DNA from 3 places in the Streptomyces sp. NPDC008001 genome. Region 2 is predicted to be linked to each of the others. Evidence: riboswitches for the same ligand, from Rfam matches in the RefSeq annotation. Region 2 holds a riboswitch; each other region holds the start of a gene.
What was found. A riboswitch is a leader RNA that binds a small molecule or an ion and turns the genes downstream of it on or off. The one in region 2 is predicted to bind cyclic di-AMP.
Positions count from the first base shown of each region.

Region 1: another riboswitch for cyclic di-AMP. It lies ahead of ACFZCD_RS00580 (C40 family peptidase); the one in region 2 lies ahead of ACFZCD_RS01120 (C40 family peptidase).
Region 3: another riboswitch for cyclic di-AMP. It lies ahead of ACFZCD_RS21725 (M23 family metallopeptidase); the one in region 2 lies ahead of ACFZCD_RS01120 (C40 family peptidase).

Region 1 is NZ_JBIBIZ010000001.1:124,114-131,423, forward strand. Features, by position in the region: gene bioB (biotin synthase BioB) at 1-1,013, opposite strand, end outside; gene ACFZCD_RS00560 (8-amino-7-oxononanoate synthase) at 1,207-2,436, shown strand; gene ACFZCD_RS00565 (DUF397 domain-containing protein) at 2,450-2,713, opposite strand; gene ACFZCD_RS00570 (helix-turn-helix domain-containing protein) at 2,723-3,601, opposite strand; gene ACFZCD_RS00575 (ATP-binding protein) at 3,956-4,393, shown strand; gene ACFZCD_RS00580 (C40 family peptidase) at 4,584-5,054, opposite strand; cyclic di-AMP (ydaO/yuaA leader) riboswitch at 5,059-5,259, opposite strand; gene ACFZCD_RS00585 (urease subunit gamma) at 5,974-6,276, shown strand; gene ACFZCD_RS00590 (urease subunit beta) at 6,292-6,603, shown strand; gene ACFZCD_RS00595 (urease subunit alpha) at 6,596-7,310, shown strand, end outside.
Region 2 is NZ_JBIBIZ010000001.1:247,671-254,980, reverse strand. Features, by position in the region: gene ACFZCD_RS01125 (S1 family peptidase) at 158-1,228, shown strand; gene ACFZCD_RS01120 (C40 family peptidase) at 1,292-1,765, opposite strand; cyclic di-AMP (ydaO/yuaA leader) riboswitch at 1,769-1,958, opposite strand; gene ACFZCD_RS01115 (glutamate--cysteine ligase) at 2,295-3,377, shown strand; partial or broken gene ACFZCD_RS01110 (FAD/NAD(P)-binding protein) at 3,437-4,078, shown strand; gene ACFZCD_RS01105 (FUSC family protein) at 5,103-7,310, opposite strand, start outside.
Region 3 is NZ_JBIBIZ010000008.1:69,863-77,172, reverse strand. Features, by position in the region: gene ACFZCD_RS21730 (GntR family transcriptional regulator) at 1-470, opposite strand, end outside; gene ACFZCD_RS21725 (M23 family metallopeptidase) at 704-1,513, opposite strand; cyclic di-AMP (ydaO/yuaA leader) riboswitch at 1,527-1,682, opposite strand; gene ACFZCD_RS21720 (M16 family metallopeptidase) at 1,897-3,264, opposite strand; gene ACFZCD_RS21715 (M16 family metallopeptidase) at 3,300-4,667, opposite strand; gene ACFZCD_RS21710 (DNA topoisomerase (ATP-hydrolyzing) subunit A) at 4,905-7,310, shown strand, end outside.

The DNA.
Region 1 (7,310 bases), 120 kb from region 2:
GCGGCGTCCGCCCGGTGCGCGGGAAGCGTCGTCGTCCCCGCGCCCTCCACCTCGAACCCGGCGTCCGCGATCATGTCCAGGTCGGCCTTGCCCTCCTGGCCCTCGCTGGTCAGGTAGTCGCCGAGGAAGATCGAGTTGGCCAGGTGCAGGGCGAGCGGCTGCATCGCCCGCAGGTGCACCTCGCGCCCGCCGGCCAGCCGCACCTCGACGTCCGGGCAGACGAACCGCACCATGGCGAGGATGCGCAGGCAGCGCTGCGGGGTGAGGTTCCACTCCTTGGCCAGCGGCGTGCCCTCGAACGGGATGAGGAAGTTGACCGGCACCGAGTCCGGGTCCAGCGCGCGCAGCGAGAAGACGACGTCCACCAGCTCCTCGTCGCTCTCGCCCATGCCCGCGATCAGCCCGGAGCAGGCGGACAGGCCCGCGGCCTGGGCCTGCTGCACGGTGTCGACGCGGTCGGCGTAGGTGTGCGTCGTGGTGATGGCGCCGTAGGTGGCTTCGGAGGTGTTGAGGTTGTGGTTGTACGCGTCGGCGCCCGCGGCGCGCAGCCGCTCGGCCTGTCCGGCGGAGAGCAGCCCGAGGCACGCGCACACCTCGACGTCCTCGTTCTCCTCCTTGATCGCCTCGATGGTCTTCGAGACCCGGTCGACGTCCCGGTCCGTGGGCCCGCGCCCGCTGGCGACCAGGCAGACCCGCTTGGCGCCGCCCGCGACACCGGCGGCCGCCGCCTTGGACGCGTCCTCCGGCTTGAGCCAGGTGTACTTGAGGATCCCGGCCTCGGAGCCGAGCCGCTGCGAGCAGTACGAGCAGTCCTCGGGGCAGAGCCCCGACTTCAGGTTGACGAGGTAGTTGAGCTTCACCCGGCGCCCGAACCACTTGCGGCGCACCTTGCCGGCCGCGGCCACCACGTCGAGCAGGTCGTCGTCGGAGGTCGCCAGCACGGCGAGCGCCTCTTCGCGGGTCGGCAGCTCGCGCCGCAGCCCCTTGTCCACCAGCGTGTTCAGCAGGTCCATGGCGGTGATCCTCGCTCACGGCCGCGCCCCTGGCCAAGGTAGAGATCGCACAACACCGGCGGATTGATGTGTGTGTATTGCCACACCCTGACCAGGTGTGACGCCCGCTACGTTCTAGAGAGGTTCTATCCGGGCCCCACAGAACGCACCGCAGAACCGGCGCCCCACCCCCCGGAACGCGAAGGACGGCCGCATGTCCCAGGACCCGCCTCAGGACCCGCTCCGGGACCCGTCCCGGGAGTCCCCTCAGGGCTCCCCGCCCGGCGCGGGCCGGGACCCCTTCGGCTGGATCGACGCGCACCACGAGCGGCGCCTCGCGGCCGGTCTCGTCCGGACCCTGCGGCCGCGCCCCGCCGACGCGCCGCTGGTGGACCTCGCGGGCAACGACTACCTCGGCCTCACCCGCCACCCGGAGGTCACCGAGGCCGCGGCGGCGGCCGCCCGGCAGTGGGGGGCCGGCGCGACCGGCTCCCGCCTGGTCACCGGCAGCACCGCCCTGCACGCCCGGCTGGAGGAGGAGCTCGCCGCGTTCTGCGGCTTCGAGGCGGCGCTCGTCTTCTCCTCCGGCTACACGGCCAACCTCGCCGCCGTCACCGCGCTCGCCGGGCCGGGTGACGCCGGCGGCCCGGCCCTGCTCGTCTCCGACGAGGGCAACCACGCCTCGCTGATCGACGGCTGCCGGCTCGCCCGCGCCGAGAAGGCGATCGTGCCGCACGCCGACCCGGACGCCGTCCGCAAGGCCCTCGCCGCGCACGCCGGCCGCGCGCTGGCCGTCACCGACTCCGTCTTCTCCGTCGACGGCGACGCTGCCCCGCTCCCCGCACTCGCCGCGGCGTGCCGCGAACACGGCGCGGCGCTGCTGGTGGACGACGCGCACGGGCTCGGCGTCCTCGGCGAGGGCGGCCGCGGCGCGGTGCACGCGGCGGGCCTGGCGGGCGACCCGGACGTCGTCGCCACGGTCACCCTGTCGAAGTCGCTCGGCAGCCAGGGCGGTGCGGTGCTCGGCCCCGAGCGGGTGATCAGGCACCTGGTGAGCAACGCCCGCACGTTCATCTTCGACACCGGCCTCGCCCCGGCGGCGGCCGGCGCCGCGCTGGCGGCCCTCGCGGTGCTGCGCCGCGAGCCCGGGCGGGCGGCCCGGGTCCGGGAGATCGCGGCCGAACTGCACCGCAGGGTGGTGGCGGCGGGCTTCGAGGCGGTGCGGCCCGACGCGGCGGTGGTGTCCGTACGGGCGCCCTCGCCGGAGGCGGCGGTGCGGTGGGCGGCGGACTGCCGGGCGGCGGGGTTCGCGGTGGGCTGCTTCCGGCCGCCGTCCGTGCCGGACGGGGTCTCACGGCTGCGGCTGACCGCCCGCGCGGATCTGACGGACCGACAGGTGAAGGCGGCGGCCGGCGCGATCGTACGGACCGCGCCGGCCGCCTGAGCCCGCGGCGGTCCTACCGGAGGCCGGTGCGGAGCCCTTCCACGAAGCTGGTCCACGAGGCGGAACGGAAGAGCAGGGCGGGACCGGTGGCGTTCTTCGAGTCGCGCACGGCGAGGAAGCGGCCGGGGAGCGGTCCGGCCGTTTCGACGCAGTTGTTGTATCCGGTGCTGTAACTGCTGCGCCGCCACGGGGCGTCGCGGAGAAGCGCATGGAGCGAAGGGGCGACTACGGGGGCTGGGGTGGAACGGTGGGGTACGTACCGAGGCATTGCGGACATGGTGCCTCCTTACGCGCCGTCGTTGATCCCGGCGATGAATTCCAGTGATTTCTCGTGCGAGAGGGCGTTTTCGCGCAGCGTCGTGAAGGCCGCGCCGTACGCCCGGAGGTCTTCTTTCCGCTCCAGGTAGAGGCTACTCGTCAAGTGGTCGAGAACCACCACATCCAGATCAGCAATGCGCGGAAATGAGAAAATAACAAAAGGGCCGGTGATGCCGATATGGCTGCCACTGGAGAACGGCAGGACGTGCAGCCGCACGTGCCGCATCGATCCCGTCTCCACCAGATGCCGCAACTGCCCGGCCATGACCTCCGGCCCGCCGACCTCATGGCGCAGGACCGCCTCGTCCAGCACGGCGCACACCTCCAGCGGCCGCTCCCCCCGCAGCACCGCCTGGCGCGCCATGCGCACCCGCACCAGCTCGTCGACCTGCTCCGGTGCGGGGTCGCCCAGCGCCACCCGGGTCACGGCGCGGGCGTAGGCGGGCGTCTGCAGCAGGCCGGGCACCACCGTGGTCTCCAGCGTGCTTAACCGCGACGCCTCCGACTCCAGGCTGATGAAGTCCAGATAGGCCGGCGGCAGCCGGTCGCGGTAGGCGTACCACCAGCCGCGCCGCGCCCCCGCGCCCTCGCCCGGCACGGGCGACCCCGCCCCGCACAGCGCCCCCAGCAGCGCGCGCAGTTCGGTGTCGGTGACCCCGTAGGCGTCCAGCAGCCGCGCCACGTCCGCCGGTTTCACGCCACTGGCACCCGTCTCGATCCGGCTCACCTTCGACTGGTGCCAGCCCACCGCGCGCGCGGCCTCCAGGCTCGTCAGCCCGGCCAGCTCGCGCTGGCGGCGCAGCTCCGCCCCCAGCTTGCGGCGGCGTACCGCAGGTCCGTACCGCATCGGCCCTCCCTCTGCCCCCGAGGCGGGCACGGCATTCCGGTCGTTCCCGGTTCGCTGTGCGCACCGTGGTGGACTCGACGTCCTCTAGGTCACTGTCACTGTCATACGTCAGTGTCAATAGCCCAGTGTGCCGCGCGAATCCGGTCGCTCGTCGTAGAGTTCACCGCTTCGAGCGACAGATATATGCATATCTTGGTGGATCGCTCCCATCACAGCCGTTATCAGTGGCAGGCTGTCGCACAGAGCCGCCCGAGGCCGCTCACCACCCCCACTGACGCACGGCGTCCTCCCCGGTCCCGGGGCGGTGCACCGGCGTCCGGCCTCGGCGGGACCTCGGCTGAAAGGGCCACCGCCATGGCAGACCACCAAGAAGCCACCGTCACCCTGCCGAGCGCCCCCGCCTCGGTCTCCACGGCGCGACGCTACGTCGCGGAGGTGCTGGCCGACTGGGGACTGCCGGGCGGGACGGATGCCGCCGAGACCGTGCGCCTGATCGTCTCGGAGCTCGCCACCAACGCCGTGCAGCACACCCGGGGACAGTCGCCCACCTTCACCGTGGACGTCCGCCTCGACCGCGACCAGCAGCTGCGCATCGGCGTCACGGACAGCCACCCCCGCTTCCCCCGGCGGCTGCCCGCCGCGGTCCAGCAGGACAACGGCCGCGGCATGGTGATCATCCGCTGTCTCACCGCGGAGTACGGGGGGCGGCTGTTCTTCACCCCGACCTCCGACGGCGGCAAGACCGTGTGGATCTCCCTCCCCTGGAGCACGCCGGTCAGCGCCGAGCGCTGAACTCCCCTCCGGCGAGCCGGGCCCCCCGCACGGGTTGCGGGGGGCCTCGGGCCTTTCCGGGCGGTGGGGCCGGTCCGGTCCGGGGATCGCCCGGACCGGACCGGCGCTCGCGGCGCGCGGGCGGGTCGGCCGGCGTCAGCCGGTGTCAGCCGGTATCAGTGGGGTCCGGAATCAGCGGGGTCCGGCGGTGTCAGCCGACCCGGCCGTAGAGGACGCTGTTGGTCCAGATCCGCTCCAGGCGGACCACCGCGCCCGTCTTGGGGGCATGCCACATCCTCCCGTCCCCGGCGTATATCCCGACGTGGTAGATCCCGCGCCCGGAGACGAAGAAGACCAGGTCGCCGCGCTCGCGGGCGGACCGGGAGACGTGCCGGGTGCTGTTGTACTGCTGGGCGGCGGTGCGGGGCAGGCTCTTCCCGGCCCGCTTGAAGGAGTAGAGCGTGAGGCCCGAGCAGTCGAACCGGTAGGGACCGGTCGCTCCCCACTGGTACGGGGAGCCCTGCTTCGAGGCCGCGATCCGGAGTGCCTGGCTGGAGACGGTGGATGCCTCCGCCTCCGCCGCGCCGCCCGGTGCCAGCACCGTGGCCCCGACGGCGGCGAGAGTGAGGGCCGATGCGGCACCGGCCCTGGACAGCTTCGACGGACGTTTGTGCGCGCCCATGCGCTAACCCTTCGTCAGCCGCCTGTGAAGGATGACCTGTCGGGTTCGGGCAGGCGAAGGTTGCCCGGCCGCTGTCAACGGCTTCACCCCAAGGGCCGACCGCACTACTCTTGGTCGTCCCACCACTCTTGGGTCCTCCATCCCTGCCGTTGCACTCAAGTCGACCCGGCATCCCGGCGGCGGCAGGGTTCGGCGTCCACCGGGACCGCCCCACCGGGATGGCGGGGTCTTGTCGTCGCAGGGATCTTGGCGCAGCCCTCGTGCGGATTCCGAGCGGAACCAGGGGTATGTGAGCCTGATCACTTCTGGGCAATTCCGGTGGACGCGGGGCGATTTGATGGGGTGCGCGCAAGCCGGCTGAGCCGCTGGCCTGCGGCGGTTCGTACCCGCCCGGGCGCAATCCGGCCGTCCGCCCCAAATCGATCACCGCGCCCCGTCTACGCCGTGATCCTCCAAGGGGCGGAGCCGGGTTTATTCGCGTGCGGACCCACGGCCCTCCGGCGCACGTGGCGCGGAGATCCCCTCGCCCCCGGCGCTCTGCGCCGGAGCCCCGTACCGCCCGCGTCGGAAGGACCCGTTCTCCCCTCCCGTTCACCGGCTTCGTACACGCCTGCGAGCCGGGCTCCGGCCGCGCCGTGGCGACGGCCGCGGTCTGCGGTGCCCGTAGCCGGTCGTACGTGTCGTGCGGACGGACCGTCATGATCCGGCCCAGAAGATCCAGTAGATGCATGCGACAGCGGCCCGCAGGGCTCTGGCCATGACAACGCAAAGAGTCAGTTAACGCGTTGGAAAAGGTTCCGCCCTAATCTGCAATCCCTGGCCGCCGACCGAAGAACCCCAGGTCAACACCGTGTTGAACTCGGGGGGTGACCCGGTGGGCCCGTCCGGGACAGCCCGGGACAACAGTGAGGTGGGACGCATGCAACTCTCCCCGCGGGAGCAGGAACGACTGCTCCTCCACGTGGCCGCCGACGTGGCGGCCCGGCGCAAGGCCCGCGGCCTGCTCCTCAACCACCCCGAGGCGGTGGCCCTGATCACCGCGCACGTCCTGGAGGGCGCCCGGGACGGCCGCACCGTCGCCGAGCTCATGTCCTCCGGACGCAAGGTGCTCAGCCGCGCGGACGTCATGGAGGGCATCCCCGAGATGCTCCCCGACGTCCAGGTCGAGGCCACCTTCCCCGACGGCACCAAGCTCGTCACCGTCCACGAACCCATCTGCTGACGGGGAGGGAACCCGATGGTCCCCGGAGAGATCCTGCACGCCGCCGAACCCGTGGCCCTCAACCCGGGCCTGCACCGCACCCGGCTCACCGTGCTCAACGCCGCCGACCGCCCCGTGCAGGTCGGCTCGCACTACCACTTCGCCGAGGCCAACCCCGGCCTCGACTTCGACCGGGCCGCGGCCCGCGGCAAGCGCCTCGACATCGCCGCGGGCACCGCCGTCCGCTTCGAGCCGGGCATCCCCGTCCGGGTCGACCTCGTGCCCATCGGCGGCAAGCGCATCGTCGAGGGCCTGCGCGGCGAGTGCGGGGGACCGCTCGATGAGTGAGCTCAGCCGCGTCGCCTACGCCGACCTGTACGGGCCGACCGCCGGCGACCGCGTCCGCCTCGCCGACACGGGCCTCGTCGTCGAGATCGAGGAGGACCGCAGCGGCGGCCCCGGTCACGCCGGCGACGAGGCCGTCTTCGGCGGTGGCAAGGTCATCCGCGAGTCCATGGGCCAGTCCCGCGCCACCCGCGCCGACGGTGCCCCGGACACCGTCATCACGGGCGCCCTCGTCCTCGACCACTGGGGGATCGTCAAGGCCGACGTCGGCATCCGTGACGGCCGGATCACCGGCATCGGCAAGGCCGGCAACCCCGACACCATGGACGGCGTCCACCCCGACCTCGTCATTGGCCCGGAGACCGAGATCATCGCCGGCAACGGCAGGATCCTCACCGCCGGCGCCATCGACGCCCACGTCCACTTCATCTGCCCGCAGGCCGCCGACGAGGCCCTCGCCTCCGGCGTCACCACCCTGCTCGGCGGCGGCACCGGGCCCGCCGAGGGCAGCAAGGCCACCACCATCACCCCCGGCTCCTGGCACCTCGCCCGGATGTTCGAGGCCATGGAGGGCTACCCCGTCAACTTGGGCCTGCTGGGCAAGGGGAACACCGTCTCCTACGACTCGATGCGCGCCCAGCTGCGGGCCGGGGCCGTCGGCTTCAAGATCCACGAGGACTGGGGGGCGACGCCCGCCGTCATCGACGCCT
Region 2 (7,310 bases):
TTGACATGGACGCGGCGATCTCATCGGCCCTGTCGCGCACCGTGTCCTCACCAGTGCGCACCCACGTACGCCCACGTACGCCCCGCGCACGACGTATGCACTCCTCCACGCCCGGGCACCACCGTGCCGCCGGGCACTCCCCCACAGGAGGCCACGAGTGAAACGTTCCCGCATCTCCACGCGCCGTACGGCCACCGCCGGTGCGGCGATGGTGGCCCTGGCGGCCGCGGCGCTGACGCTTCCCAGCGCGCACGCGAGCTCGCCCGCACCCCGTCAGCTCTCCTCGCCGCAGGCCGCGGAGCTCGCCCGGCACATCGCCGCCGGCCTGGGCGCGGACTCGGCGGGCTCGTACTACGACGCCAGGACCGGCAGGCTCGTCGTCGGCGTCGTCGACCAGGACGCGGCGGCCCGGGTCCGGGACGCGGGCGCCGAGCCGAGGATCGTGCGCCACTCGGCGACCGAACTCGCCTCGGCCAAGCGGACGCTGAAGTCGGACGCCGCCATTCCGGGCACGGCCTGGTCGGTGGACCCGCGCCTCAACAAGGTCGTCGTCACCGCCGACAGCACGGTCACCGGCGCCCGGAAGGCCCGCCTCGACAAGGTCGTCGCGAGCCTCGGCGACAAGGTCACCGTCAAGAGAACGGCCGGTGCCTTCCGTCCGCTCGTCGCGGGCGGCGACGCGATCTGGGGCAGCGGCGTGCGCTGCTCCCTGGGATTCAACGTCACCAAGGGCGGGCGGCCGTACTTCCTCACCGCCGGACACTGCGGCAACGCCTCGCAGACCTGGTCCGCCTCGCAGGGCGGCGCCCGGATCGGCACGACGGAGAGCTCGTCCTTCCCGGGCCACGACTACGCGCTCGTGCGCTACGCCTCCGGCGCCTCCCACGCCAGTGAGGTGGACCTCTACGACGGCAGCACGCAGAGCATCAGCAGCGCCGGAGAGGCGACCGTGGGCGAGCAGGTGCAGCGCAGCGGCAGCACCACCGGCGTCCACGGCGGCCAGGTCACCGGCCTCGACGCGACCGTCAACTACCAGGAGGGCCAGGTCGACGGCCTGATCGACACCACCGTCTGCGCCGAGCCGGGCGACAGCGGCGGCGCCCTCTTCGACGGCGGCACGGCCCTGGGCCTCACCTCGGGCGGCAGTGGTGACTGCTCCTCCGGCGGCGAGACGTTCTTCCAGCCCGTCCCGGCGGCGCTGCAGGCGTTCGGGGCGCAGCTGCCCTGACCCCCGCCTGACCGGCTGCGGGGATCCCCGGGAGGGATCCCCGCAGCTCCGGGCCGGCCGGGGTCAGTTGACCCGGCCGTACCAGACGCTGCCGGTCCAGATCTTCTCGAGCCGCACGCTCGTGCCGGGCTTCGGAGCGTGCCAGATCTTGTTGCTACCCGCGTAGATACCGACGTGGTAGACGTTGCTGCCCGAGTGGAAGAAGACCAGGTCGCCCGCCTGGCGGGAGCCGGACGAGATGTGCCGGGTCTTGTTGTACTGGTCGGCCGCGGTGCGCGGCAGGGACTTGCCCACCTTCTTGAAGGAGTAGAGCGTCAGGCCCGAGCAGTCGAACCGGTTGGGGCCGGCGGCGCCGTACTGGTACGGGGAGCCCTGCTTGGCGGCCGCGACCTTCAGGGCGGCGGCGCCCGGGGTGGCCGCACTCGCCTCGGCCGTCATGCCGGGGAGCAGCATGGACGCGGTCACGGTGGCGGCGGTGACCACGGAGGCGGCACCGGCGCGGGACATGAGCGTGGATATACCGGGGAACGCAGACATGCCAAAACCCTTCGTCATCCGCCTGCGAAAGATGACCTGTCGGGTTCGGGCTGTCGAAGTTGCCCGGCCGTCTGAAATGACTTCAGTGGCTTCACCCCAAGGACCACCGCCATCGTGGTCCGCCGTGCTCGGGTCTCCCGCTCCTGCCGATCCATTCGCTTCTGCTCCGCACCCGGTACGGCGGCAGGACTCGGCGTCCGCCCGGGTCGCCCGCCTCGGTGACGGGATCTTGTTGTTCGATGCACGATCCTGCATCACGGAACGCCGGAATTCGGAGCCGAAAGGGGCTTCTGTGAACTTCTTCACTTCCCGGCGACCGCCGGAACCGGGGTGTTCCCAGGCGTCACGAGTGGCGGGAAATCCCTTTTATCAAAAGGCGGTTGAAGAACTGATTCGAGTCACCCCCGCGTTACCCGGGCGACCCGAAAGGCGAGGTGACCGGGGACGTGGCAGGGCGTCTTTGCGTCAGAAAGCCGTGGCGGCGGGGCGCGTGCGGTTCGCCGCGAGGGCCCGAGGGTAGCCCTACGGCATGCTCACCCTAGGGATCGAGGAGGAGTATCTTCTGCTCGACCCGGCCACCGCACTGCCGGTTCCCCTGGCCGATGAGGTCCGGGCGGCGGTCGACCTGGATCCGGTCGTGAACGAGCAGGAGGTTCAGGCGGAGCTGTTGCAGGCCCAGGTGGAAGTCGCCACTCCGGTCTGCTCCGATCTCGCCGAGGCCGGCCGGCACCTGCTGCGGCTGCGCCACGCGGTGAGCTCCGCCGCCAAGCGGTCGGGCTGCCGGCTCGCCGCCTGCGGGACGGCGCCGTGCTCGGGCCCCGAGCCCATTCCGGTCACGGGCAACCCCCGCTATCTGGCGATGCGGACGCGTGCCGCCCAGCTCGTGGACGAGCAGTTCGTCCACGGGATGCACGTCCACGTCGCCATCCCCGACCGCGAGATGGGCGTCGCGGTCCTCAACCGGGTGCGGCCCTGGCTGCCCGTCCTCGTCGCCATGGCGGGCAACTCCCCGCTGTGGAACGGCCAGGACACCGGCTTCTCCAGCTGGCGGACCGTGGTCTACAGCCGCTGGCCGGTCAGCGGCCCGCCCCCGTACTTCGACGGCCTCGCGGACTACGAGGAGCGCATCGAAGCGCTGCTGACGGCCGGTGCGATCGCGGACCGCGGCCAGCTGTACTGGCAGGCGCGGCTGTCGGACCGCTATCCCACGATCGAAGTGCGCTGCCTGGACGTGCAGTTGCGGGCCGACGACGCCGTCATGTTCGCCGGCATCGTCCGCGGGCTGGTCGCCACCGCCATCCGCGACGAGAAGGCCGGGCGTCCCCCCACTCCCTGCCTGCCGGAGCTGCTCGCCGCCGCGAACTGGCACGCCGCGCGGCACGGCCTCGACGGCGTGCTCGTGGACCGCGAGGGCCGGCGCCGGGGCGCGGAGGAGGTCGTCCGCTCCCTCCTCGTCCACATCGGCCAGTCCCTGGAGGAGTCCGACGACACCCGCCAGGTGAGCTCCCTCGTCCACCGCCTCCTCCGCCGCGGCACCGCAGCGGACCGCCAGCGCCGCGCACTGGCCACGGACGGCCTGAAGGCGGTGATGGAACTGATCGCGGAGCCGTAGGCCCACGGCCGGGCCGCCGCGAAACACACTGCGCCCGCAACTGCTTCTTGCCCTCGGTGATGTCCCGGGGCGACGTCCGGACTGGCGAAGCGCACCGCTTCGTCGCTGCACGCTCCGTTTTACAGCGCTGCCTCACGCCGTACGGGTTCCACCGCCCGGCCGGCTGGGCAGGGTGCCCCGGAAGGCCGGGAGGGGAGTTCGGGGAGGCGGTGCGTGTGGAGGGTGTTGGCGGCCGGGATGTTGTCGTCATCGGGGGTGGAGTCGCCGGGACCAGCCTGTTGGTGCAGCTGGTGCGCGCGGTCACCGGCCGTCCTCCGCCGCTCCCCGTACGGGCCGTGCGGCTCGTGGATCCCCGGCCGGCCGGCTGGGGGCTGGCCTTCGGGGACGAGGACCCGCTGCTGCTGTGCAACTCCGCCGCCGAGCTCAATTCGCTCCTCGCCGACCGGCCCGGCGACTTCGTCGAGCACCTGCGCGAGCGCGGCTGGACCGGCAGCCCGAAGGACTGCGTGCCGCGCGCCCGGATGGCCGAGTACTGCGCGGACCGCTGGGCCCGGGCGCGGGAAGAGGCCGGGCGGGCCGGCATCGCCGTGGAGCACGTACGGGCCGCGGCGGCGAGCATCAGCATCCCGGCGGACGGCCGCGGCGGGCACCGGGTTCGGCTGAGCACGGGGCAGGAACTGGCCGCGGACGACGTGGTCGTCTGCACCGGCGTCTCCACGCCCCGCGTCCCCGACGGCTTCGCGGCGTTCCTGCACCACCCGCGCTACCTCGGCAGCCCCTACCCGGCCCGCCGGATCCGGCAGCACCTGCGCCCGCGCTCCCGGGTACTGGTCCTCGGAAGCCACCAGTCGGCGACCGACGCGGCCCTGCTGCTGTGCCGCGACGGCCACCGGGCGGCGCTCGCCTCACCGTCGGGCATGCTGCCCGCCGTGCGCGAGTCCCTGGCCGAGCCGCTGCACGCGTACCCGCCGCTGGAGCGCATCTCCCGGCTCGACCCGGCCGATCCGTGCCTGGCGGACCGGCTGGTGCGGTGCGTGGTGGAGGCCGTGCGGCTGTACGGCCGGCGGCCGCTGCGCCGGCAGGTCTCCCGCGCCTCCGACCCCGTGCAGCGGCTGCGCGAGGAGACCGCCCTGGCCGAGGCGGGCGCCTGCGGCTGGCCGGACGTCATGGTGCCCCTGATCGAGGAGGTCATCGCGCTCGCCCCCGCACTGCCCGAGGGCCGCGTGGAGGAGCTGTCGGCCGAGTTCGCCCGGCTGACCGGCCGGTACGTGACCGCCCTGGCCGCCGTGAACGCCCGGCGGCTGCTCGCGCACTTCGACTCGGGGGCGCTGCGAATGATCCGCCCGTATCCGCGGGCCGTCTCCTTCGAGGGCGGCGTGTGGCGGGTGGAGGTCCCGGGGGCCGCGCCGGAGACGTTCGACCACGTCGTCAACGCCACGGGGTTCGGCAATCCACTCCTCCACTGGGACCGGGAGAAGTCGGCTCTCCACCTGGGTTGCGTACCCGCCGGGGGCACGGCCGTCCGCCGTCTGGAGGCGGACCTGCGGGTCCGGGCCGGGCCGGGGGCGCCGCCGCAGCACGTGTGGGTGGTGGGGGTCGGCACGCACGTCCGCATCCCCTTCGCGAACCACCTGCGGAACGTGGTGCGCCAGGCCCGGCAGGTCGCGGACCGGCTGGCGGAGGCCGGCGGCGCGACGGACCGCGCCACCGCTTCTCTTCCCCCTGCTATCTCCTTCTGTCCCCCAACGCCCTCCTGTTCCCCATCGCCCTCTGCGGATCCCCCCGGCGGGTGGCCGGCACGTCCGCCCGGGACGGTGCCGCCCGGGTCCGCGCCGCGTCGTGGGCCACACCGGTGAGCCAGGCCTCCGTGTCGACGATGAGCAGGACGTGGGCATCGCTCAGGCCCGGCTGCCGGTCGGTGGCCCGGTGCAGGGGGCCGGACTCCTCCGCCGGGTAGCGGGAGACCGTCGTACGGGGCTCGTGCGGGCCGCTGCTGCGCAGGGAGTCCGCGGCGCGCAGCACCTCCTGCGCCACCTGCCCCGCGAGCCCGGTCAGCGCGGCGGCCGGGCCGGGCGGGAGGGGAACCCGCAGGCCCTCCTGGTGGGTCATCAGCAGGAGCTCGGCGCCGTGCACGGCGGCGCGGCCGGTGGCCAGGGCGGCTTCCCACTGGGGTCCGGGCCGGGCGTGGTGCATGCGCTCCGACAAGTACTGGGCGAAGGAGGCCTCGGCGAGGTGCATGGCCCGGCGGGCGGGGTGCAGCGGATCGCCCTGGGCGCGGTCGCGCTGGAGCCGGTCGTCGCCCAGCAGCGCGGTCACGGCGCGGCAGGCGACCGCGCACTCGGCGAGGAAGTCGGCCATGTCGCGGCCCAGTTCGCCGCGCCCGCCGCGGGGCCACGCCAGGAGGCCGGCGAGGGCGCCGATCGCGCAGCCGACGAGCACGTCGACAAGCCGCGCCTCGGACAGCCGCCAGTCGGCGGTGGAGAGCTGGGTGAAGACGAGGACGAAGGCGAGCGTGTAGGCGGCCTGCGTCCAGGCGGGTCCGAGCGGGGGGCCCAGGGTGAAGCCGACGAGGATGACGAAGGGCAGCGCGACGGCGTAGACGAGGGGGTGGTCCCCGACCGCGTAGAGCAGGAGGGCGGCGACGGCCGCGCCGGCGACCGTGCCGGTGAGGGCGGGGCGCAGGGCCGCGCGGGTGTCGGCCGCCGAGGTGCGCATGAGGCTGAGGGTCGCGAGCAGCACCCAGAAGCCGTGGGACAGGTCGAGGGCCCCGACGACCAGGCGGGCGCAGGCGAGCGCACCGGCGAGGCGCAGCGCGTTCTGCAGGTGGACGGAGTGGGGGGTGAGGTGGAGGCGCAGGCGCCGCCACCACAGCAGGTGCGGGGGTGTGGTGGCGTACGCGAAGACGTCCGCCCCCGGGTGCGAGGGGTGGAGCGCGGGGGGTCCGTTGCCGAGGGCGATGCGGGTGGCTTCGGTGGCCAGCCGGGTGCCTTCGGCGGCCGCCCGGGCGACGGCGTCCTGGCGCAGCCGCTCGGTGGGGGCGCCCCGCAGGTCGCCGGCGCGGGCGGTGTCGAAGGCGGCGAGGGCCGCGGGCAGCGGGTCGGGGTGGGCGTCGGCGGTGCCGGTGCGGAGCTCCTCGGCGACGGACCGCAGGGAGAGTTCGGTGTGGCGGAGCAGGGTCACGGCGGCGGGGTCGGCCGGCAGGGGGCCGGGGCAGTCGGCGAGGCGGTCGAGCTGGTCGCGCACGTGGCGGACGGCCGCGCAGGTGTGGCCGAGGGCCCGGTCGTGCGCGGAGGGGGAGGCGGGGCGCTCGGTGACGGGCACGCGGGAGGGGCGGGCGGCGGCGAGGGCGCGGTCGGCCGCTTCCTGTTCGGGCAGTGCGCCGCCCCCCGCCTCGAGGTGGTAGGCGGTGGCGCTGGTGTAGTCGGCCACGGCCGCCGCCGCCCGGGCGAGGACGGCGCGGTAGGGGACCGGGTCGGGTTCGGGCCACAGGAACCGCTCGGCCAGGACGGTCAGGAGGATGCCGGTGGTGAGGCCGGCGAGCCGGGAGCCGAGCGTGCCGGGCTCGTAGGGCGGGAAGCAGGGCAGCACGTAGAAGAGCTGGAAGGCCATGGCGAGGCCGGTCAGCCGCGGTCCGCCGACCCCGCAGTAGGAGACGGCGAAGCCGACGGCGAACATGCCGGCGGCCGCGGCCCAGGGGCTGACGGCGAGGAGCGTGCCGGCGGTGACGAGGAGCCAGCCGGCGGGCAGGGCGGCCAGCAGGGTGCGGGTGCGCTGCTGGGCGGGGCCGGGGACGCGGCAGAACACGGCGAGCGGCAGCGCCCCGAACATGGCGTACATGGCCATGACGGGGTCGCCGGTGACGTACCGGAAGAAGTAGAACCCCGGGCAGCCGGCCGCCACCACCCACAGGGCGCGGCGGGCCGCCTCCGGCAC
Region 3 (7,310 bases), on a different contig from region 2:
TGGGCGAGCGTCTCGTCGAACCAGTCCCCCAGCGGCCGCAGCTCGCCCGTGCGCCCGCCCCGGGCGCGCTCCTGGCCGAGCCTGACCAGCCCGCGCAACACCTTCAGGTGCGCCTCCGTGCGGCGCTGCGCGGCGCGCGCGGCGCCCAGCGGCTCCAGCAGGGAGCGGACCTCCAGCAGATCCGCCGCCTCCTGTTCGGTGGGCTCCGCGACGCACGCGCCGGCGTGCCGCCGGGTGGTCACGAACCCCTCCGAGGCGAGGGTGCGCAGCGCCTCGCGCACGGGCACGCGGGAAACGCCGTAGCGGCGTGCGAGGACTTCCTCGGTGAGCCGGCTGCCGGGCGGAAACGTGCCGGAAACGATGTCGTCACGAATCGCCGTGCACACGGCATGCGCAGAAATGCGACGGCCTTCCTGAGCCGCTGTCCCCTCACCGTTCACGTACGGCCCCGCATGGGTGAACCTCCGCATAACCCCCGCGAAACGCGGCCGATTGACGCCTGTTCAGCGACTCTATTGCAGCGGACCGCGATTTCCGACGGCGCACGGGAAGTCATCGCTATGTTTTGGCCAACACGGGGGCCGGCGGCGGCCACGGCGCGGGGGATGTTCGGGCACGGCGAAGGCCCCGGCCGGTGGGCCGGGGCCTTCGTCAGGCGTGTGTGCGGCGAGTGCGCGTCAGGACTCGCCCGGGTGCCGGAGCGTCAGACGGAGACGCCGTGCTCGGCGAGGTACGCGACCGGGTCGATGTCGGTGCCGTACGTGGCACCCGTGCGGGCCTCGAAGTGCAGGTGCGGGCCGGTCACGTTGCCCGTGGCGCCGGAGAGGCCGATCTGCTGGCCGGCGGTGACGGTCTGGCCGACGGAGACGCCGATGGACGACAGGTGGCCGTACTGCGTGTACGTGCCGTCGTTGTGCTTGATGACGACGTTGTTGCCGTAGGCGCCGCCCCAGCCGGCCTCGACGACGGTGCCGGCGCCCACGGCCTGGACCGAGGTGCCGGTCTCGGCGTGGAAGTCGACGCCGGTGTGGCTGCCGGAGGACCACAGGCCGCTGGAGGCCTTGTAGGACGTGGAGACGTAGGAGCCGGCGATCGGCGAGACGAAGGCGTTGAGGCGCTTGCGCTCCTGCTCGCGGGCGACGCGCTCCTGCTCCTTGCGCTCGGCCTCGGCCTTGCGCTTGGCCTCGTCCGCGGCCTTCTTCACGTCGGCGGCCTGCTGCTTGGCAGCGGACTCGGCCTCGTGGACGGCGGTGGACTCGGCAGCGGCGCTGCTCTGGACCTGGGCCTGCTCGCCGATGCGGCCGGCGGTGTCCTCGCCGATGACGACGGCCTGGGTCAGGCCGGTGTCCTCGGTGGAACGGTGGGCGTCGTCGGTGGACGCGGCCAGCGCCGGAGCGGCGAAGCCCGCGACGACACCGGTGGCGGCGAGGGTGGCTATGCCTGCCGCGTTCGCGCTGACGCGAACGGCGCGGCTCGGCTTGCGGTGCTTCCCGGTGGCACGAGTGAACGCCATGGGTGAGGCTGGTCCTTTCCTTCCCTCTCGCCTACCGGGTTAGCTGACGGGTTCGGAGCAGGAAGGTCTCCTACGGATCCCTCCGGAAAGGGGCCCGATTCACCCCAGGGACACTTGGGTCCCCGGCTCCCCTGGCTCGCGCCGTACGGGGACTCGGCGATGACTGCCCGGGCCGCGGATGCGACGCACATCGGACGGACAGCCGCTTTGACGCTAGACGCCGTCACTTTCGATCGGCAAACAGAAGCACCATTTTGTGTCCCACGCCACAGTGCAGACGTGCAACCACTCCGCTAAACCGGACATTTGGCAGGCACGCGCGCCTCGCGGGCGCGCGTGCCTGCCGGTTGACGGCGGGCCACCGGTGGGCCGGCCGCCGGGGATCAGCCCGTGATCACGGTCACTTCGCCGATGCCGAGGGCCCGGACGGGCTCCTCGATCTGCGCGGCGTCACCGACGAGCACCGTCACCAGACGGTCGACCGGGAACGCGCTCACGACGGCGGCGGTGGCCTCCACCGTGCCCGTCGCGGCGAGGCGTTCGTACAGCCGCGCCTGGAAGTCGTCCGGGAGGTGCTGCTCGACCTGGTCGGCGAGGGTCCCGGCGACGGCCGCCGCCGTCTCGTACTTGAGCGGGGCGACGCCGACGAGGTTCTGCACGGCGGCGTCGCGCTCCTCGTCCGTCAGGCCCTCGGCGGCGAGGGTGCGGAGCACCGTCCACAGGTCCTGCAGTGCGGGGCCGGTGGAGGCGGTGTCCACCGAGCCGCTGATGGCCAGCATGGCCGCGCCGGTGCCCTCCGGGGAGGACAGCAGCACCTGGCCGAAGGCGCGCACGCCGTAGGTGTAGCCCTTCTCCTCGCGCAGGACGCGGTCCAGGCGCGAGGTGAGGGTGCCGCCGAGGCAGTACGTGCCGACGGACTGGGCGGGCCACACGCGGTCGTGCCGGTCGGCGCCGATGCGGCCGATGAGGAGCTGCGTCTGGACCGCGCCGGGGCGGTCCACGATGACGACGCGGCCGGTGTCGTCGGCGGTGACCGGCGGGAGCGGGTGGGGCTCGGCCGGGGAACCCGTCCAGGCGCCGAGGGAGTCGGCGAGGGCCGCGTCGAGGTCGATGCCGGTGAAGTCGCCGACGACCACGGCGGTCGTGGTGGCGGGCCGGACGTGGGCCTCGTAGAAGGCGCGGACGGAGGCGGCGTCGATGCGGGCGACGGTCTCCTCGGTGCCCTGGCGGGGGCGGGACATCCGCGAGGCGGCCGGGAAGAGCTCCTTGGAGAGCGCCATCGCGGCCCGGCGGGCGGGGTTGGCCAGCTCGTGCGGGATCTCGTCGAGGCGGTTGCCCACGAGGCGCTCGACCTCGTTGTCGGGGAAGGCCGGGGCGCGCAGGGCGTCGGCCACGAGGCCGAGGGCCTTGGCGAGCCGGGAGGCCGGCACCTCCAGGGAGAGGCGCACGCCGGGGTGGTCCGCGTGGGCGTCGAGGGTGGCGCCGCAGCGCTCCAGCTCGGCGGTGAACTCCTCGGCGGTGTGCTTGTCGGTGCCCTCGGACAGGGCGCGCGCCATGATGGTGGCGACGCCGTCGAGGCCCTGGGGCTCGGCGTCCAGGGGGGCCACGACGTTGATGTCCACGGCGACGACCTGCTGGCCGGGGCGGTGGCAGCGCAGCACCGTGAGGCCGTTGGGCAGCGTGCCGCGCTCGGGAGCGGGGAAGGCCCAGGGCGCGGGGGCCCCGGCCCGGGGCCGCGGGTGGAAGGTCATGGAAGGCTGGGCGGGGTCAGCGGCCACGGCGTCGCTCACTTGGCCGTCTCCTCTTCTGCTTCTGCGTCGGCTGCTCCGGCGTTCTCGCCGGCGGTGGGGGCGGCGGGCTCCGTGGGCTCGTACACCAGCACGGCGCGGTTGTCGGGGCGCAGGCGGGCCTGAGCGACCCGCTGCACCTCCTCGGGCGTGATGTCCAGGACGCGCTGCACGGCGGTGAGGGCGAGCTGGGGGTCGCCGAACAGCACCGCGAAGCGGCACAGTTCGTCGGCGCGGCCGCTGACGGTGGCGAGCCGGTCCAGCCACTCGCGCTCCAGCTGGGCCTGGGCGCGCTCCATCTCGGCGGGGGTCGGCCCCTCGGCGGCGAAGCGGGCGAGCTCCTCGTCGACCGCGGCCTCGATGGCGGCCACCTCGGCGCCGCCGGACGCCTTGACGTCCAGCCAGCCCAGCGAGGGGGCGCCGGCGAGCCGCAGCAGGCCGAAGCCGGCCGCGACGGCGGTGCGGTCGTGGCGGACCAGGCGGTTGTGGAGCCGGGAGGACTCGCCGCCGCCGAGGACGGTGACGGCCAGGTCGGCGGCGTCGGCCTCGCGGGAGCCGTCCTGCGGGAGGCGGTAGGCGGCCATCATCGCGCGCGCCGGGACCTCTTCGCGGACGACCTGGCGGAGCTCCTCGCCGATGACGTCGGGGAGGCTGCCGTCGCGCGGGGGCTGCTTGCCGTCGTGCGCGGGGATGGAGCCGAAGTACTTCTCGACCCAGGCGAGCGTCTGCTCGGGGTCGATGTCGCCGACGACGGACAGGACGGCGTTGCCCGGCGCGTAGTACGTGCGGAAGAAGGCGCGGGCGTCCTCCAGGGAGGCCGCGTCCAGGTCGGCCATGGAGCCGATCGGGGTGTGGTGGTACGGGTGGCCGTCGGGGAAGACCATGGCCGTCAGCCGCTCGAAGGCGGTGCCGTAGGGGACGTTGTCGTAGCGCTGGCGGCGCTCGTTCTTGACGACGTCGCGCTGGTTCTCCATCGACTCGTCGTCGAGGGCGGTGAGCAGGGAGCCCATCCGGTCGGCCTCGAGCCACAGGGCCAGCTCCAGCTGGTGCGCCGGCATGGTCTCGAAGTAGTTGGTGCGCTCGAAGCTGGTGGTGCCGTTGAGGGAGCCGCCGGCGCCCTGCACCAGCTCGAAATGGCCGTTCCCCTTGACCTGGGCCGAGCCCTGGAACATAAGGTGCTCGAAGAGGTGGGCGAGGCCGGTGCGGCCCTTGACTTCGTGGCGCGAGCCGACGTCGTACCAGAGGCAGACCGCGGCGACCGGGGTCTGGTGGTCTTCGGAGAGCACCACCCGCAGGCCGTTGGCCAGCCGGTGCTCGGTCGCTGTGAGGCCGCCGGTACCGGCCTGTTGCGTGGCCGTGTGACCCATGGGCATGTACGTCCCTTCGATCGCTTGAAATCCCGCGCCCGTGCGCGATGACCCGAGCGCGATGACTCGCGTGATGAACAGTGCTGTCACTGTATGCAAGCGCGCTGACATCCGGCGAAGTTCCCGGCGCCGTGCCCCCTTACGGACGGGTCGTGTCCGGGGTTGTCAGTGGCGCGGTCCACAATGGTCCGCGTCAGCACCCTGCCTCGGCAATCGATCGAAGGAGCCGCAGCCGCGATGGCCCGCCGCAGCACGAAGACCCCGCCGCCGGAGAACTTCGAGGAGCGCATCCTCGACATCGACGTCGTCGACGAGATGCAGGGTTCCTTCCTCGAGTACGCCTACTCGGTCATCTACTCCCGGGCCCTGCCCGACGCGCGCGACGGCCTCAAGCCGGTCCACCGCCGCATCCTCTACCAGATGAACGAGATGGGGCTGCGCCCCGACCGCGGCTACGTGAAGTGCGCCCGCGTCGTCGGCGAGGTGATGGGAAAGCTCCACCCGCACGGCGACGCCTCGATCTACGACGCCCTGGTGCGCATGGCGCAGCCGTTCTCCATGCGCGTCCCGCTGGTCGACGGCCACGGCAACTTCGGCTCCCTCGGCAATGACGACCCGCCGGCCGCCATGCGGTACACCGAGGCCCGGATGGCCTCGGCCACCTCCCTGATGACGGAGTCCATCGACGAGGACACGGTCGATTTCGCGCCGAACTACGACGGCAGCGAGCAGGAGCCCGTCGCCCTGCCCGCCGCCTATCCGAACCTTCTGGTCAACGGTTCGTCCGGAATCGCGGTCGGCATGGCGACGAACATGCCGCCGCACAACCTCGGCGAGGTCGTCGCCGCCGCCCGGCACCTGATCAAGCACCCGGGCGCCGACCTCGACACGCTGATGAAGTACGTGCCCGGCCCGGACCTGCCCACGGGCGGCCGGATCGTCGGCCTGAGCGGCGTCCGGGACGCCTACGAGACGGGCCGCGGCACCTTCAAGATCCGCGCCACGGTCTCCGTGGAGAACGTGACGGCCCGCCGCAAGGGCCTGGTCGTCACCGAGCTGCCCTTCACGGTCGGCCCCGAGAAGGTCGTCTCCAAGATCAAGGACCTGGTCGGCTCGAAGAAGCTCCAGGGCATCGCCGACGTCAAGGACCTCACCGACCGCGCCCACGGCCTGCGCCTGGTCATCGAGATCAAGAACGGCTTCAACCCCGAGGCCGTCCTGGAACAGCTCTACAAGCTCACGCCGATGGAGGAGTCCTTCGGCATCAACAACGTCGCGCTGGTCGACGGCCAGCCGCTCACCCTGGGCCTCAAGGAGCTCCTGGAGGTCTACGTCGACCACCGCTTCGAGGTGGTGCGGCGGCGCAGCGAGTTCCGGCGCACGAAGCGGCGCGACCGGCTGCACCTGGTCGAGGGCCTGCTGGTGGCGCTGCTCGACATCGACGAGGTCATCAGGATCATCCGTTCGAGTGAGAACGCGGCGGCGGCCAAGGAAGGCCTGATCGCCCGCTTCTCCCTCTCCGAGGTGCAGACGCAGTACATCCTCGACACCCCGCTGCGCCGGCTGACGAAGTTCGACCGCATCGAGCTGGAGGCCGAGCGCGACAAGCTGAACGAGGAGATCGAGAAGCTGACGCGGATCCTGGAGTCCGACGCGGAGCTGCGCAAGCTGGTCTCGAACGAGCTGGCCGACGTGGCGAAGAAGTTCGGCACCGACCGCCGCACGGTCCTGCTGGAGTCGGCGGGCTCCCCGGCCTCGGCGGTGCCGCTGCAGGTCGCCGACGACCCGTGCCGCGTCCTGATGTCCTCCACGGGCCTGCTGGCCCGTACGGCCACCGGCGAGCCGTTCCCGCCCGCCGCGGGCGAGGCCAAGCGCGTCAAGCACGACGCGATCGTCTCGGCGGTGCCGGCGACGGCCCTGGGCGAGGTGGGAGTGGTCACCTCCACCGGGCGGCTGCTGCGGATCCGGGTGATCGATCTCCCGCAGCTGCCGGAGACGGCGGCGGCGCCCAGCCTCGCGGGCGGCGCGCCGGTGTCGGAGTTCCTGTCCCTGGATGACGGCGAGACGGTCGTCTGCCTCACCACGCTGGACGAGTCCTCGCCGGGGCTCGCGATCGGCACGGAGCAGGGCGTCGTCAAGCGCGTGGTCCCCGACTATCCGGCCAACAAGGACGAGCTGGAGGTCATCTCCCTCAAGGACGGCGACCGCATCGTCGGCGCGGCCGAGCTGCGGACGGGCGAGGAGGACCTGGTCTTCATCACGGACGACGCCCAGCTGCTGCGCTACCAGGCCTCGCAGGTGCGCCCGCAGGGCCGCGCGGCGGGCGGCATGGCGGGCGTCAAGCTCTCGTCGGGGGCGAAGGTGATCTCCTTCACGGCCATCGACCCCGCGGCCGACGCGGTGGTGTTCACCCAGGCGGGGGCGCGTGGCGGCCTGATCGGCGCCACGGACGGCACGGCGAAGCTGACGCCCTTCGACCAGTACCCGCGCAAGGGGCGGGCGACGGGCGGTGTGCGCTGCCAGCGCTTCCTCAAGGGCGAGGACTGCCTGGTCCTGGCCTGGGCGGGCGCGGCCCCGGCGCGCGCGGCCGGTGCGAACGGCGTCCCGGTGGAGCTGCCGGAGCCGGACCCGCGCCGGGACGGC